2 regions of the Pseudomonas sp. LBUM1647 genome follow, and region 2 is predicted to be linked to the other one. Evidence: riboswitches for the same ligand, from Rfam matches in the RefSeq annotation. Region 2 holds a riboswitch; the other holds the start of a gene.
What was found. A riboswitch is a leader RNA that binds a small molecule or an ion and turns the genes downstream of it on or off. The one in region 2 is predicted to bind cobalamin.

Region 1 (7,404 bases), 1.1 Mb from region 2:
CGACCTCAACGCCAAGCCTGATCCGATCAACCGTTGTGACGGCGCTTATTGCTCACGGCCGAACATCGACCCGGTCTTGCAGAGCGCCGAGCAAGCCTTGAGTCGTCTGACTTCACGTCCGGCGGCCGGGCTTAAGGTTATTGATCAATTGCCTGAGGCCACCCTGCTGCGCATCGAAACCCCGAGCGGCAAGCGCGAGGTCTACAGCCTGCTGCGCAATCGCGCGCACAGTAACGTCGCGTTCCTGCTCGGTGAATCCCTGCGGTATCAGCCGGGGCTCGACACATTGACTATTTATCCGGGCGTGCTCAGCAGCTATCCGAACTTCATGTTCAACATTCCGGCCGAGCAAGTGCCTGAGTTCGTGGACGAGATGGAAAACGCCAAGGACGCCAATCGCTTCGAGAGAATCGTCGAGCGCTGGGGGATTCGCCGCAGCCATCCGCAGTTCTGGTTCTACTTCCATGACCTGAGCCGGTACGTCCACGAGACCGATCCGGCGGAAGAGGGCGTGCTGGACATGAACCGGTACGAGAATCTTTGATCGACCTTTGATGATGGGGTGGTGTCGGATTTGAATGGGTGGGAAGTTGCGGCTATCGGTGGCTTAAAGACTGGATTGACGGTGAACCGGCGAAGATGGCTATAACCGTTCTTTCCCGACAAAAATACTAGGACTTTGTACGGCGCGATGATTGGCGTAAACTGCGCCCAAGCCTGCGAGGAGTTTCCATGACCGCTATTACCATTACCGACGCCGCCCACGATTATCTGGCTGATCTGCTCTCCAAGCAGAACACCCCAGGCATCGGCATCCGCGTCTTTATCACCCAGCCTGGCACCCAGTACGCCGAAACCTGCATTGCTTATTGCAAGCCGGGCGAAGAAAAACCTGAAGACACGGCGCTGGGGCTCAAAAGCTTCACCGCTTACATCGACTCGTTCAGCGAAGCTTTCCTGGACGATGCGGTAGTCGACTACGCCACAGACCGTATGGGCGGCCAGCTCACCATCAAGGCGCCAAACGCCAAAGTACCGATGGTCAGCGCCGACAGTCCGGTCAACGAGCGTATCAACTATTACCTGCAAACCGAGATCAACCCGGGGCTGGCCAGCCACGGCGGTCAGGTCAGCCTGATCGATGTGGTCGAAGACGGCATCGCCGTGCTGAAGTTCGGCGGCGGTTGCCAGGGCTGCGGCCAGGCAGACGTCACCCTTCGCGAAGGCATCGAGCGCACGTTGCTCGAGCGCATTCCCGAGCTCAAGGGCGTTCGTGACGTCACCGACCACACGCAGAAAGAAAACGCCTACTACTAAGTAAGGTGTTCGCTGCAGACATAAAAAAACGGCGCCCCGTGAGCGTCGTTTTTTTATGGGTGATAGATAACCAGTGAGTGAAGGGATTTACCTGTGGCGAGGGGATTTATCCCCGTTCGGCGGCGAAGCCGTCGCTAAACCTGCTTGCTGGGTATGCCTGAAAGAATGCAGAGGGTCCGCTTCGCGGCCCAACGGGGATAAATCCCCTCGCCACAGGTAAATCCCTTCACCACAGGGTTGTGCTTGGCTCAGGGTCGGAAGAGATGCGCATGCCCGGCGCGATACAGCGACGACTCACTGAAGTGATCACTGCCCAAAACCCGGCCCACCAAAATCAACGCCGTGCGCCGAAACCCCTTGGCTTCAACCTTCTCGGCAATATCCGCCAACGTCCCCACCACCCAATCCTGATCCGGCCAGCTCGCCCGGTGAATCACCGCGATCGGGCAATCCGCGCCGTAATGCGGCAGCAATTCGGCCAAGATCTTCTCCAGATGATTGACCCCCAGATGAATCGCCATGGTCGCCCCGTGCTGCGCCAGGCTGCCAAGCTCTTCGCCGGCGGGCATCGCGGTTTTGTCGGCATAGCGGGTCAGGATCACGCTTTGCGACACGTCCGGTAACGTCAGTTCCGCACCCAACAGTGCCGCGCAGGCCGCCGTGGCCGTGACGCCGGGAATGATTTCAAACGGGATGTCGAGTTCGCGCAGGTAGCGAATCTGCTCGCCAATCGCGCCATAAAGACTCGGATCGCCGGAGTGCACCCGGGCCACGTCCTGGCCCTTGGCATGGGCAGTCTTGAACAGTTCGATGATCTGTTCCAGGTGCAGTTCGGCGCTGTTGACCACCTGTTCGGCGCGATGGCCTTCCAGTACGGCGGCGGGCACCAGGGAGCCGGCATAGATGATCACCGGGCAGCTGCGAATCAGCCGTTGGCCTTTGACGGTGATCAGTTCCGGGTCGCCGGGACCTGCGCCAATGAAGTAGACAGTCATCGTCGGTTCCTGTGAGAAAAAGGGGCTGGGCAAGGCTTCAGATGAAGATTGCTCATGATCAAAGACGGGGATTATCGGGGATTTTAGGCGGCGCCGGCCAATGCCAAGGTGGCCTGGGCATATTTTTGTCGTGAAATCAGTAATTTTGCCGGTGCCTGGGCCAGGTGTTCAGCCAGGGCCAGGGCGGCACTTTCCGCGACGCCGTAGCAGCCGGTGCGTTCGAACGCGATGTCCGAGCGATGGCTGAGTTGCGGTTGATAGCCGGCCAGTTGTTCGCTGCTGAAGTACATCAGTGGGAGTGCGAGTTGTTCGGCTAATTCGATCAAGCCCGGTTCTTCGCGCTTCAGGTCGATGCTGGCCAGGGCCTTGATCTGGTGAAGTTCGATTTTATGAGCCTGTAACGCCTGATCGAGCAGCGCCCGCAGCGTGCTGACGGGGCAGCCGCGCTGGCAGCCCAGGCCGACCACTAAAGTCGGCGCTGCGCTGACATCAGTCATGCGTGGTATTGACCATCGCTTTTGCGGCGGAACAACCAGGCACTGATCAGGCCCAGGGCCAGCCAGAATGCCACGTTGGTCAGCTGCGAAGCGATTTTGAACTGAGCTTCCAGGGCTTCCGGAGCCAGCATCGAGTGGACTTCCGGTTGTGGTGCGCCGATCACGTGAGGAACGGCCAGAATTGCCACGCCGAGCACTTTCATCAGCCAGTGACGGCTGAACACGATCAATGCGATGCCGACCGCGGTGGAGGCAGCCGTGCCTATCCACCACATCTGCCGTTGCGCCAAATCAGCGGCGGCAGTGCCCGGCAGCTCAGGCGGCAGACCGAGGGTCGGTGCCAGCACGAACGTCGCGTAACCGGCCAGGCCCCAAAGCAGGCCTTGGGAGGTTTTGGTCGGTGCGCGCAAGGTGTAAAGACCGGCCAGCATCAGCGCGAAACCGACCGCTACCACCAGGTTGCCGCCGGTAGTGGACAGCACGCGCTGCCAGCCATCTTCCGGTTCCCAGGCTTCGGCGTCGTGGGTGTGAGCGGCGACAGCACCCGCGGCGTGTTCGTGGACTTCAACAGCAGCCGGCTCGGATTTTTCGTAAGTCTCGGCCTGCAAAATCAGCGGAGCCACCCAGAAACTTTGTAGCAGGGTCAGCAAAAGGGCGGCCAGCAGCCCGGTGAAACCTGCGGTTTGCGCGATACGCTTGATCATGTCGGCAGGTCTCAATGACACGGGAATGCAGAGCTGTGGCGGGTATCGTGAGCGGCGTTGTGCACCGCTTCGATGTGCGAGAAACCGGCGAAATACACAAGGCATGCGCCAAGGATCGACGCGCACACGGCGGCGGTCAGGCGTTGAGTCAGGGTATTGGTGGTGCTGGCTGTCGTGTGGCCGGTGCTGCTGATGATCGACATGGCGCTTCCCTCTGGTCTGTCAGCGGGTGATATAGAGCGCATGGAAGACCCCTGCGAGTCGGGCACGCAGAGGTTCAAACAGCGCCCGCCCACCGCGGGTTTGTTATTCAGTGATCGTAATGGTCACTTTGTGTTGCGGGCCGGTCTCCGGGCTCACGAGGGGCGCTGGCTTTCGCCTTGACCTGCAAGCATCACCTTCCCATGCCGAACTGCTGGCACAGTGGATCTGACGCTTCGCTCGCTTACCGTTGCGGGGGCAGCACCGGACTGACATGACTTTAGAGTAAAGCACATGATTCACCGGTTTCCCGTTTCACCCTGTGAAGGGCACCCGTAACAAGGCGTGTAGGAGAGCATGGGCGGGGGTTGGGCGTCAATTGGCATGGGTTCTCATCTCGATACCTAGGTGGATACCTGTGGTGAGGGGATTATTGTGGCGAGGGGATTTATCCCCGTTGGGCTGCGAAGCGGCCCCTGCATTCTTTCAGCCACACCGAGTTGTCAGAATCTACGACGGCTTCGCCGCCGGACGGGGATAAATCCCCTCGCCACAGGCAAGCCCCCTCACCACAGGTATCGCAATCAACTTGCGGACATTGACCCGCCCCCACACGATGCGTAGCCTTGCGCTTTCGAGGTTCTTCGGCGTTTGCCGAAGCTAAGAAGGGAACGCGGTCGATGCCGCGGCTGCCCCCGCAACTGTGAACGGTGATGTTCGCTGCCACGCCACTGCAAACCCTGTGCAACGGGTTCGCGGGAAGGCGCAGCGAATGCCAGGCCCACAAGCCTGGCACACCGTCAGCCAGGAGACCTGCCTCGACACAGATTCTCACTACAACCGGGCGGGGTGATCCGGTGGCGAACTCTTCCGCGCGCGCATCCGTCGCAGCGATTGTCGTCCCGTATGCCCGCCACCTTGCCAAAGGGCATCCGATGAAAACACTGGCCAAACTCCCCGTCACCATCGTTACCGGCTTCCTCGGCTCGGGCAAAACCACGTTGCTGCGGCACATGCTCGACAACGCTCAGGGCCGCCGCATTGCGGTGATCGTCAACGAGTTCGGCGAGCTGGGCATCGACGGCGAAATCCTCAAACAGTGCTCCATAGGTTGCACTGAAGAAGAAGCCAACGGCCGCGTCTACGAACTGGCCAACGGCTGCCTGTGCTGCACCGTTCAAGAAGAGTTCTTTCCGGTGATGCGCGAATTGGTCGCCCGTCGCGGCGACCTCGACCACATCCTCATCGAAACCTCGGGCCTGGCCCTGCCAAAACCGCTGGTGCAAGCCTTCCAGTGGCCGGAAATCCGTAGCGCCTGCACCGTTGACGCGGTCATCACCGTGGTCGACAGCCCAGCGGTCGCCGCCGGCACCTTCGCGGCTTTCCCGGACCAGGTCGATGCCCAGCGCAAACTCGACCCGAACCTGGACCACGAATCGCCGCTGCACGAACTGTTCGCCGACCAACTGGCCAGTGCCGACCTGGTGATCCTCAACAAGGCCGACCTGATCAGCCCTGAAGACCTGGCCCGTGTACGCCTTGAAGTCGCAGAAGAACTGCCGCCAGCGGTGAAAGTCATCGAAGCCAGCAGCGGTCGCGTGCCACTGGACGTGCTGATCGGCCTCGGCGCCGGCTCTGAAGAACACATCGACAGCCGTCACAGCCATCACGATCACCACCATGAAGGCGAAGACGATCACGACCACGATGCCTTCGACTCCATCTCCATCGAACTGCCGCAAGCCGACGAAAGCCTGCTGCTGGACGCGTTGACTCAACTGGTGGTCCAGCACGGCATCCTTCGCGTCAAAGGTTTCGCGGCGATTCCGAACAAGCCGATGCGCTTGCTGATCCAGGGCGTGGGCACACGTTTCGACAAGCACTTCGACCGTCAGTGGGGCGCCGACGAAGCGCGTACCACGCGCCTGGTATTGATCGGTCAGGAGCTGGACGCCACTCTGCTTGAAGCGCAATTGCGCGCTGCGCTCAGCGTTTAAGCCATGCACCTGCTCAGGACCCAGCCCGGCGGTTTCGTGTCGGATGACAACATTGCCGACCTTGGACAAACCCCCGCCGAACTGGTGATCCTCTGCAGCGGCGACTCAAGCCTCGCGCTGCTCGCCGAAGCGGCGCAGCAGTTGCCCGACGATTACCCGAGTGTGCGCCTGGCCAATCCGATGCAGGTGCAGAATCACGCGTCGGTCGACTTGTATGTCGACGAAGTGCTGCGCCATGCCAAGGTGATTCTGATATCGCTCCACGGTGGCATCGCCTATTGGCGTTACGGCGTCGAGCGTCTGGTGGAGTTGTCACAGCGCGGCGTGCAGCTGATTCTGGTGCCCGGCGATGACCGCCCGGACCCGGAACTCAGCGAGCTGAGCACGGTGGGCGCGGAAGACCGCGATCGGCTCTGGCAGTTTCTGCGTCAGGGCGGCATGGGCAATGCCCTGGATTTTTTTCGCTGCCTCGCCAATCGTTGGCTGGACCGCGACTACGCCTGGGCCGAGCCGCAAACCCTGCCACGCACGGCGATTTACCACCCGCAAAAAAGCCCCGCTGAACTGAAGGATTGGCAAGCCGACTGGCAGGCCGATCAACCGGTGGCAGCGGTGCTGTTTTACCGCTCGCATTTGCAGGCGGCGAACACCGGTTTCATCGATATTTTCTGCCAGCGTTTGCAGGCCGCGGGGTTGAACCCGTTGCCGATTGCGCTGGCCAGTTTGAAAGAGCCCGGTTGCCTGACGGTGGTCGAGGACCTGTTGGACGAAGTCGAGGCCGGCGTAATTCTCAACACCACTGGTTTCGCACAATCCAGCCCTGAAGCGCCGCATTTGCGGCCGTTTCGCCGCAACATCCCGGTGATTCAGGCGATTTGCGCCCAGGACAACGAACCCGGTTGGCGCGCCAGCGAACAAGGCCTCGGTCCGCGTGATCTGGCGATGCACATCGCGCTGCCGGAACTGGATGGGCGGATCATCAGCCGACCGATCAGCTTCAAAGACCTGGCCTGGCGCAGCGAGCGCAGTCAATCCGATGTGGTCTGCTATCGGCCACAACCGGAGCGCATGGATTTTGTCGCCGAACTGGCGCGGCGCTGGATTGATCTGGCGCGAGTGCCCAACGCTGAAAAACGCATCGCCCTGATCCTCGCCAACTACCCGACCCGCGACGGTCGCATCGGCAATGGTGTCGGCCTCGACACTCCGGCCGCGGCGCTGAACATCCTGCGTGCGCTGCATAAAGAAGGTTATCCGCTGCCGGCCGAGTTGCCTGATAGCGGCACCGCGTTGATCCAGCAATTACTCGGTGGCGTCAGCAACGACCTCGACACCCTCAACCAGCGTCCGTGTCAGCAAAGCCTCGCGCTGGACGACTACAACCTGATGTTCAACGCCTTGCCCGAATCCAACCGCCACGCCGTACTGGAACGCTGGGGCTCGCCCGAAAGCGATCCGATGTTCCGTGGCGGACGAATGATGATCGCCGGGCTGCGCTTTGGCCTGACCTTCGTCGGCATCCAACCGGCGCGCGGTTATCAGGTTGATCCAAGCGCGGTGTATCACGACCCGGACCTGGTGCCGCCTCACGGTTACCTGGCGTTCTATTTCTGGTTGCGCAACACCTATGGCGCCCACGGTGTGATCCACGTCGGCAAGCACGGCAACCTCGAATGGTTGCCGGGCAAAGGCG
Region 2 (7,404 bases):
AGCATTTGCAGACCACCGCAAATCCCCAGCACCTTTCCGCCGTAGCGCAGATGACGACTGATCGCGGTGTCCCAGCCATTCGCCCGCAGATACGCGAGGTCGCTGCGCACGCTTTTCGAACCAGGGAGAATAATCAGGTCCGCCGGTGGAATCGCCTGACCGGGGCCGACAAATTGCAGATCCACCTGCGGATGCAGGCGCAGCGGATCGAAATCGGTGTGGTTGCTGATGCGCGGCAGCACCGGCACCACCACTTTCAGCACCTGGTCGGCCTTGTCGGTCTGACGCTGATCGATGCCATCCTCGGCTTCCAGGTGCAGGTCCATCACGTAAGGCAGAACGCCGATCACCGGTTTGCCGGTGCGCGCTTCCAGCCAGTCAAGACCCGGTTGCAGCAAAGCGATATCGCCGCGAAACCGGTTGATGATGAAGCCTTTGACTCGCGCCTGCTCGCTGGGTGACAGCAGTTCCAGCGTGCCCACCAGATGCGCAAAAACCCCGCCGCGATTGATGTCGGCGATCAACACCACCGGACAATCCACCGCCTCGGCAAAGCCCATGTTGGCAATGTCACCGGCACGCAGATTGATCTCGGCCGGCGAGCCCGCGCCTTCGACCATGACCACCGGATACGCCACGCTCAACCGTTCGTGGGAGGCCAGCACCGCTTGCATCGCGATGGCTTTGTAATCGTGATAGGCGACTGCATTCATGGTGGTAACGGCGCGACCATGGATGATCACTTGGGCGCCGGTATCGCTGTTGGGTTTGAGCAGCACCGGGTTCATGTCGGTGTGCGGCTCAAGGTTGGCCGCCTGAGCCTGCACCGCTTGCGCGCGACCGATCTCGCCACCGTCGGCGGTCACGGCACTGTTGAGCGCCATGTTCTGCGGCTTGAACGGCACGACGCTCACACCCTGACGCGCGACCCAGCGGCACAACGCCGTCACCAGCGTGCTTTTACCGGCGTCGGAAGTCGTGCCCTGCACCATCAACGTAGTCATTGGGTTTCCCTAGCGTAGGCTTCGAACGCTTGCGCGAGACGTGTCCAGTCGGCTTCATCGGCGGGCAAACCGAAACGTACGCTGCTGGTGTGCGTGAACAACCGCAGCAGAATGCCGCGCCGGGCCATGAACTCATGCAGGGCTTCGGCGCGGTCGGTGATCAGCCATTGGAACAACGCGCAACCGCCCTGAGGTTTGAAACCGTGCTGTTCAAGCAGCAGCGCCAGACGCTCGCTGGCCTCTTCAGTGCGAACCCGCTGCCGGGCATGCCCTTCGGTATCCAGCAGACAGGCCTGACCCAGCACCCGCGTCGGCCCGCTGACCGCCCACGGCCCCACTTGCTCGGCCAGCAACTTGAGCAACTTGCGCTCGGCCAGCACGAAACCCAGCCGTACACCGGCCAGGCCGAAAAACTTGCCGAAGGAACGCAGCACGATCAACCCGACCTGATTGGCAAAAGGTGCCAGACTCAAATGCGGCGTGTTGTCCATGAACGCCTCGTCCACCACTAGCCAGCCACCGCGCTGGGCCAGCCGCGAGTGCCAGTCGAGCAGCCGACTCGGTGTCAGGCTCAGGCCAGTAGGATTGTTCGGGTTGACCACCACCAGCACGTCGAGGCTGTCGAGGTAGAAGTCGACTTCCTGCTCCAGCACTTCACGCACGATGTAGCCGTTACGGCGCCACGCTTCGGCGTGTTCGGCGTAACACGGCGAGAGCACGCCGACCTTGCCCGCCCGGCGCAAACGCGGCAGCAACTGGATCGCCATTTGCGAACCGGCCACCGGCAGCGCCTGAGCGGCGCCGTAATAATCACAGGCCGCCTGCTCCAGGCCGTCATCGGTTTCCGGCAAACGCGCCCAGGCCCGCAACGGGATCTGCGGGACCGGAAACGGCCAAGGCGCGAGGCCGCTGGACAGGTCGAGCCAATCGGCTTCGGCGATGCCGTAGTCGAGCGCCGCCTTGCGTAACCGACCACCGTGCTCAAGCATAGAATTCAGCTCCCACGCAGAGAATCAGCAGCCATAACCATACCCCGCGCTGGACCAATTGCCAGCCTCGGTCGATGGAGTCGGCGTCCGCCGGCACGCCTTCGCCCAATGGCGGACGCTGATGCAGTTCACCGTGATAAATCGCCGCCCCGCCCAACTCGACACCGAGCGCACCGGCACCGGCCGCCATCACCGGGCCGGCATTCGGGCTGTCCCAGGTCGGGCCCTGAGTACGCCAGCACCTCAGCGACAGCCGGGTTTTGCCCAGCAGCGCGTAGGTCAGCGCCACCAGGCGTGCAGGAATATAGTTGAGGACGTCGTCGATCTTTGCCGCCGCCCAGCCGAAACGTTCGAAGCGTTCGTTGCGATAACCCCACATCGCATCCAGCGTGTTGCTCAAACGGTAGAGCACCACACCGGGCGCACCGGCGACAGCAAACCAGAAGAGCGCAGCGAATACCGCGTCGCTGCCGTTCTCCAGCACTGATTCTGTAGCGGCGCGGGCGACTTCAGTTTTGTCCAGTTCGCTGGTCTGGCGGCTGACCAGATAACTGACACGTTTGCGCGCCTCGTCCAGATCATCGCTGCGCAGCGCCTTGGCCACCGGCTCGACGTGTTCACCGAGGCTGCGCATGCCGAGGGCGCAATAGAGCACGAGAATCTCGACGATCCAGCCGACATAAGGCGCCCAGGAAAACGCCGTGGCCAGCAGGGTCAGCGGCAACACTGCAATCACCCAGGCAGTCACGCCATGGCTGCGCCAGCCGCGACCTTCACCATTGAAACGTTGCTCGATGCGGTCGGCAAAACGGCCGAACGCCACCAGCGGATGCCAGCGTTTGGGTTCACCCAGCAGCGCATCCAGCGCAACCGCGGCGACACTCAACAACGCCACACTCATTGACTCACTCCCCAATAATTTTCATACAGCAACTCACTGAGCGGACGCGCCTGCGCCCAGCCTTCGAGTACCAGCATCGGCGCCGGATAGAATTCCTTGACCGGCCCCAGGCAAAGAACGGCCAAGGGCTTGGCTCCGGCGGGTAAACCCAGCAGGTCGGCCAGCGCTTGCGGCTCGAACAGCGAGACCCAGCCCATGCCCAACCCTTCAGCGCGGGAGGCCAGCCAGAGGTTCTGGATCGCGCAGGACAACGAGGCCATATCCATTTCCGGCATCGTGCGGCGGCCGAAGATATGACGCTCGCGATCGTCCATCAGCGCAGCGACCAGCACCTCAGCGCAGTCGTTGATGCCTTCGACTTTGAGCTTCATGAATTCGTCGGTGCGCTCGCCGAGGGCTTCGGCGGTGCGGATGCGTTCTTCTTCCACCAGTGACTGGATCTTGCCGCGCAGGGCTCGATCGCTGATGCGGATGAACCGCCAGGGCTGCATCAGGCCGACACTCGGCGCCTGATGAGCGGCTTCGAGCAGGCGCCGCAGCAACTCGGGCTCGACGGTGCCGCCGCTGAAATGACGCATGTCGCGGCGTTCGCCGATGGCTCGATAAACTGCTTCGCGTTCGGCCTCGGAAAATGCGTTGTCGGTCATGGCCTCTTCGCGAGCAAGCTCGCTCCCACAGGGTTTTGGTCAGGCGCAAATAGCGCGGCAACCGCCGATGGATTGGAGGGGAAGTAAAAGTGCACGTAGGACGCGGTCATCCGCCCTTCACGATAAACCGCCTCTGCCCCTCGCCCACCGTTAGGGCTCAGGCCACGAGCAATCGGCTCAAGCTCGGTGCTGGTCAGCGAGTGGTGATAGGTGTGGCCGCGCAACGAACCTTCCGGCAACTCCACCGCTTGCAATGCCAGCGCGGCCAGACGCTTTTGCATCACCGCATCACCGGCCAGCAAGCCGACCAGTTCAGCACGAGTACCTTCGACATCCGTCAAAGAATCGAGCAAATAAAGCATGCCACCGCACTCGGCCAACAACGGTTTACCCGCCGCATGGTGAGCGCGAATGGCGGCCAGCATCGTGGTGTTCTGTGACAGCGCCACATGGTGCAATTCGGGATAACCACCCGGCAGATAAAGACTGTCTGCCTCCGGCAATTGCGTGTCACGGATCGGCGAGAAAAACAGCAACTCGGCGCCCATGGCTCGCAGCAAATCCAGGCTCGCGCCGTAGGTGAAGGCGAACGCTTCGTCACGGGCCACGGCAATTCGAACGCCGGCCAACAGAGGCTCGACAGCGATCACATCAGGAGCGGCGAATTCCACCGCTGGTGGCAGCGCGACCTCGCAACTGCTGGCCAGTGCATCGGCCGCCGCATCGAGGCGCAGATCGAGATCGTTCAACTCACTGGCCTGAACCAGACCCAAATGGCGACTCGGCAATTCGATCCCGGTTTCCCGGGACAAAGCGCCGTACCAGCGCAAACCTTCAGTGAGGCTGCCTTCCAGTAATTGCGCGTGACGCAGGGTGCCGACGCGGTTGGCCAACACACCGGCAAACGGCAAGTCCGGCTGATAACGCGCCAGCCCCAGGGCCAGTGCGCCAAAGGTCTGGGCCATGGCAGTGCCGTCGATCACACCGAGCACCGGCACACCGAAGTGTCGCGCCAGATCAGCGCTGGACGGCGTACCGTCGAACAGACCCATGACGCCTTCGATGAGGATCAGATCGGCTTCGCCGGCGGCTTCCCACAACAGACGACGACTTTCCTGCTCGCCGACCATCCACATGTCCAGTTGATACACCGGCGCACCGCTGGCGCGCTCGAGAATCATCGGGTCGAGAAAATCCGGGCCGCATTTGAACACGCGAACCTTGCGTCCTTGATTGCGATGCAAACGGGCCAGCGCGGCGGTGACGGTGGTCTTGCCCTGACCGGAAGCCGGCGCGGCAATCAATACCGCCGGGCAATGACGTGGTTGACTCACAATTCGACGCCTTTTTGCGCTTTGATCCCGGCCTGGAACGCGTGCTTGATCACGCCCATTTCGGTGACGGTATCGGCCAGTTCGATCATCTCCGGCTTGGCGCCACGACCGGTGACCACCACGTGCTGCATCGGCGGACGGGCCTGCAAGTCGCTGAGCACTTGATCGAGATCCAGATAACCGTGCTTGAGCGCAATGTTCAATTCATCCAGCACCACCAGGCCGATCGACGGATCACGCAGCAATTCGCGGGACACCGCCCACGCGGCTTCAGCGGCGGCGATATCACGCTGGCGATCCTGGGTTTCCCAGGTGAAGCCCTCGCCCATCACATGAAAACGCACCTGCTCCGGGAAGCGCCGGAAGAACAGTTCTTCGCCGGTGCTGCTGCGCCCTTTAATGAACTGCACCACGCCACACTGCATGCCGTGGCCCATGGACCGGGCGAGCATGCCGAAGGCCGAGCTGCTTTTGCCTTTGCCGTTGCCGGTCAGCACCAGCAGCAGGCCGCATTCATTCGGCGAATTGGCGATGCGTTCATCGATCACGGCTTTTTTGCGCAGCATGCGCGCCAGATGACGTTCGTCACGATCGGGGGTATCAGTCATGGGGGAGCTCTCCGTTGAGGCTGGATAACGGCGGGCAGGCACAAGAATAGACGGCAAGAAGCCTGGCATCGCCCACCGTGATGCCGCTGGATGGATCAGGCCGGTCTCCGGGCTCATGAGCGGCGTTGGCCTGACTGCGCGCCTTCCCATGTCATACGACACAGTGGCTCAAGGCGCAGCCTTCACTCATTTACCGTTGCGGGGGCAGCGCCGGGATCATGACTCTTCGTCGCTTGAAGATAGTCACTCACCGGCTTCCCTGTTTCACTCTGTCGACCAAGGTCACAGAGCACCTGAAACAAGCCGCGAAGGTTAGAGGGTTGGGGATGGAGCGTCAATTGAAGACGGGCGGCCTGCGAGCGAATAACTGCCGTCGATCAATTATCTGACGCCAATCTTGTGCCACACTCTCAGCAGTGATATCAAAGAGCCATAAACTCACAACACAATAACAAGGGTGAGCCATATGCAAGGCATGATCATCAGCAATCCGAAGCTGGAATTCCTGCGCCCGGTGCTGGAACGCTGGTTTGACTGTATCGACCGCTACAACGCCGTGCGCGGCGATAACGACACGCCTTACTGGTTCGACGAAAAAGCCAACCTGAGCCTGCTTTCCGCCGCGGCCTGGATGGCGGAAATGGTTACGCTGCAACAAACACCGACCCGTAAACAGACTGAAGAAGGCGAACGCAATGGCCGCGCCGACCTGTTTATCGCGACCAGCGAAGAGCGCGCGTACCTTCAAGCCACTCAACGCTGGCCACGCGTCAACAGCCTGAACCTGACTCAAGCTTTGCAAGACATCACCAGCGACGCCAAGCGCATCAGCTACGCCAGCGACCTGAAACTCGGCTGCCTGTTCGTTGCACCGCAAAAAGCCCAACAAAGCGCTACTCCGGAAGAACTCCAGGACATGGTCGACGACCTGCAAAAGGAACACACCTGCGCGGTAGCCTGGTACTTCCCCTATGCCTATCGCAAGTTGCGCAACGAAGCCGGCAACTATCACCCCGGCATAGCCGTGCTGTTCAAAGAAGCCCGCGGCTGACCGGTTGAACCATCGCGCACCTGCGCTTCTCTATTGATTAGGTCAATGCATTCATAGGGAAGATCAGCATGCGCAAGCCTCAGCTCGTTCTCGTCATCGCGCTCGCCGGAGGGCTCGCCGCCTGTGGTGAAACCTCCAGCCTGCAAGTCTCCGACGGCACCGGCCCGTCACCCAAGCTGCCAGAACCGAACAAGACCCTGATCCCGACGGTGAACATCGCCCCGGCGATCGGCTGGCCGGACGGTGCGAAACCCATCGCCGCGACAGGGACTCAGGTGGCGGCATTTGCCGAAGGCCTCGATCACCCGCGCTGGCTTTACGTGTTGCCCAATGGCGACGTGCTGGTGGCCGAAACCAACGCACCACCCAAACCCGATGACGGCAAAGGCGTTCGTGGTTGGGTCATGGGCAAAGTCATGGGCCGTGCCGGCGCCAGCGTACCGAGCCCGAACCGCATCACGCTGCTGCGGGACAAGGACCACGACGGCATCGCTGAAACCCGCACGGTGTTCCTGGAAAACCTCAACTCACCCTTTGGCATGACCCTGGTCGGCAATGACCTGTACGTCGCCGACACGGACCGCTTGCTGCGCTTCCACTACGAAAACGGCGAGACGGCGATCAAGTCAGAGCCGATGAAGGTGATCGACCTGCCGGGCGGCACGCTGAATCACCACTGGACCAAAAACGTCATCGCCAGCAAGGACGGTAGCAAGCTGTACGTCACGGTAGGCTCCAACAGCAACGTTGCGGAAAACGGCATGGACAAGGAAGAAGGTCGCGCGGCGATCTGGGAAGTGGATCGCGCCACCGGCAACCATCGGATCTTCGCCTCGGGGATTCGTAATCCAAACGGGCTAGCCTGGGAAC

Region 1: linked by a shared signal. The riboswitch ahead of cobW (cobalamin biosynthesis protein CobW) and the one ahead of cobO (cob(I)yrinic acid a,c-diamide adenosyltransferase) in region 2 are both predicted to bind cobalamin.

Annotation. Positions count from the first base shown of each region.
Region 1 covers NZ_CP166809.1:3,971,310-3,978,713, reverse strand. The annotation lists gene ACA059_RS18085 (fatty acid cis/trans isomerase) at 1-544, shown strand, start outside; gene nfuA (Fe-S biogenesis protein NfuA) at 733-1,317, shown strand; gene cobM (precorrin-4 C(11)-methyltransferase) at 1,566-2,312, opposite strand; gene ACA059_RS18070 (cobalamin biosynthesis protein) at 2,396-2,809, opposite strand; gene ACA059_RS18065 (CbtA family protein) at 2,806-3,513, opposite strand; gene ACA059_RS18060 (CbtB domain-containing protein) at 3,525-3,716, opposite strand; cobalamin riboswitch at 3,838-4,066, opposite strand; cobalamin riboswitch at 4,335-4,549, shown strand; gene cobW (cobalamin biosynthesis protein CobW) at 4,650-5,711, shown strand; gene cobN (cobaltochelatase subunit CobN) at 5,715-7,404, shown strand, end outside.
Region 2 covers NZ_CP166809.1:5,028,442-5,035,845, forward strand. The annotation lists gene ACA059_RS23040 (cobyric acid synthase) at 1-1,004, opposite strand, end outside; gene cobD (threonine-phosphate decarboxylase CobD) at 1,001-1,993, opposite strand; gene cbiB (adenosylcobinamide-phosphate synthase CbiB) at 1,986-2,894, opposite strand; gene bluB (5,6-dimethylbenzimidazole synthase) at 2,891-3,541, opposite strand; gene ACA059_RS23060 (cobyrinic acid a,c-diamide synthase CobB) at 3,538-4,875, opposite strand; gene cobO (cob(I)yrinic acid a,c-diamide adenosyltransferase) at 4,872-5,483, opposite strand; cobalamin riboswitch at 5,565-5,795, opposite strand; gene ACA059_RS23070 (hypothetical protein) at 5,950-6,534, shown strand; gene ACA059_RS23075 (PQQ-dependent sugar dehydrogenase) at 6,603-7,404, shown strand, end outside.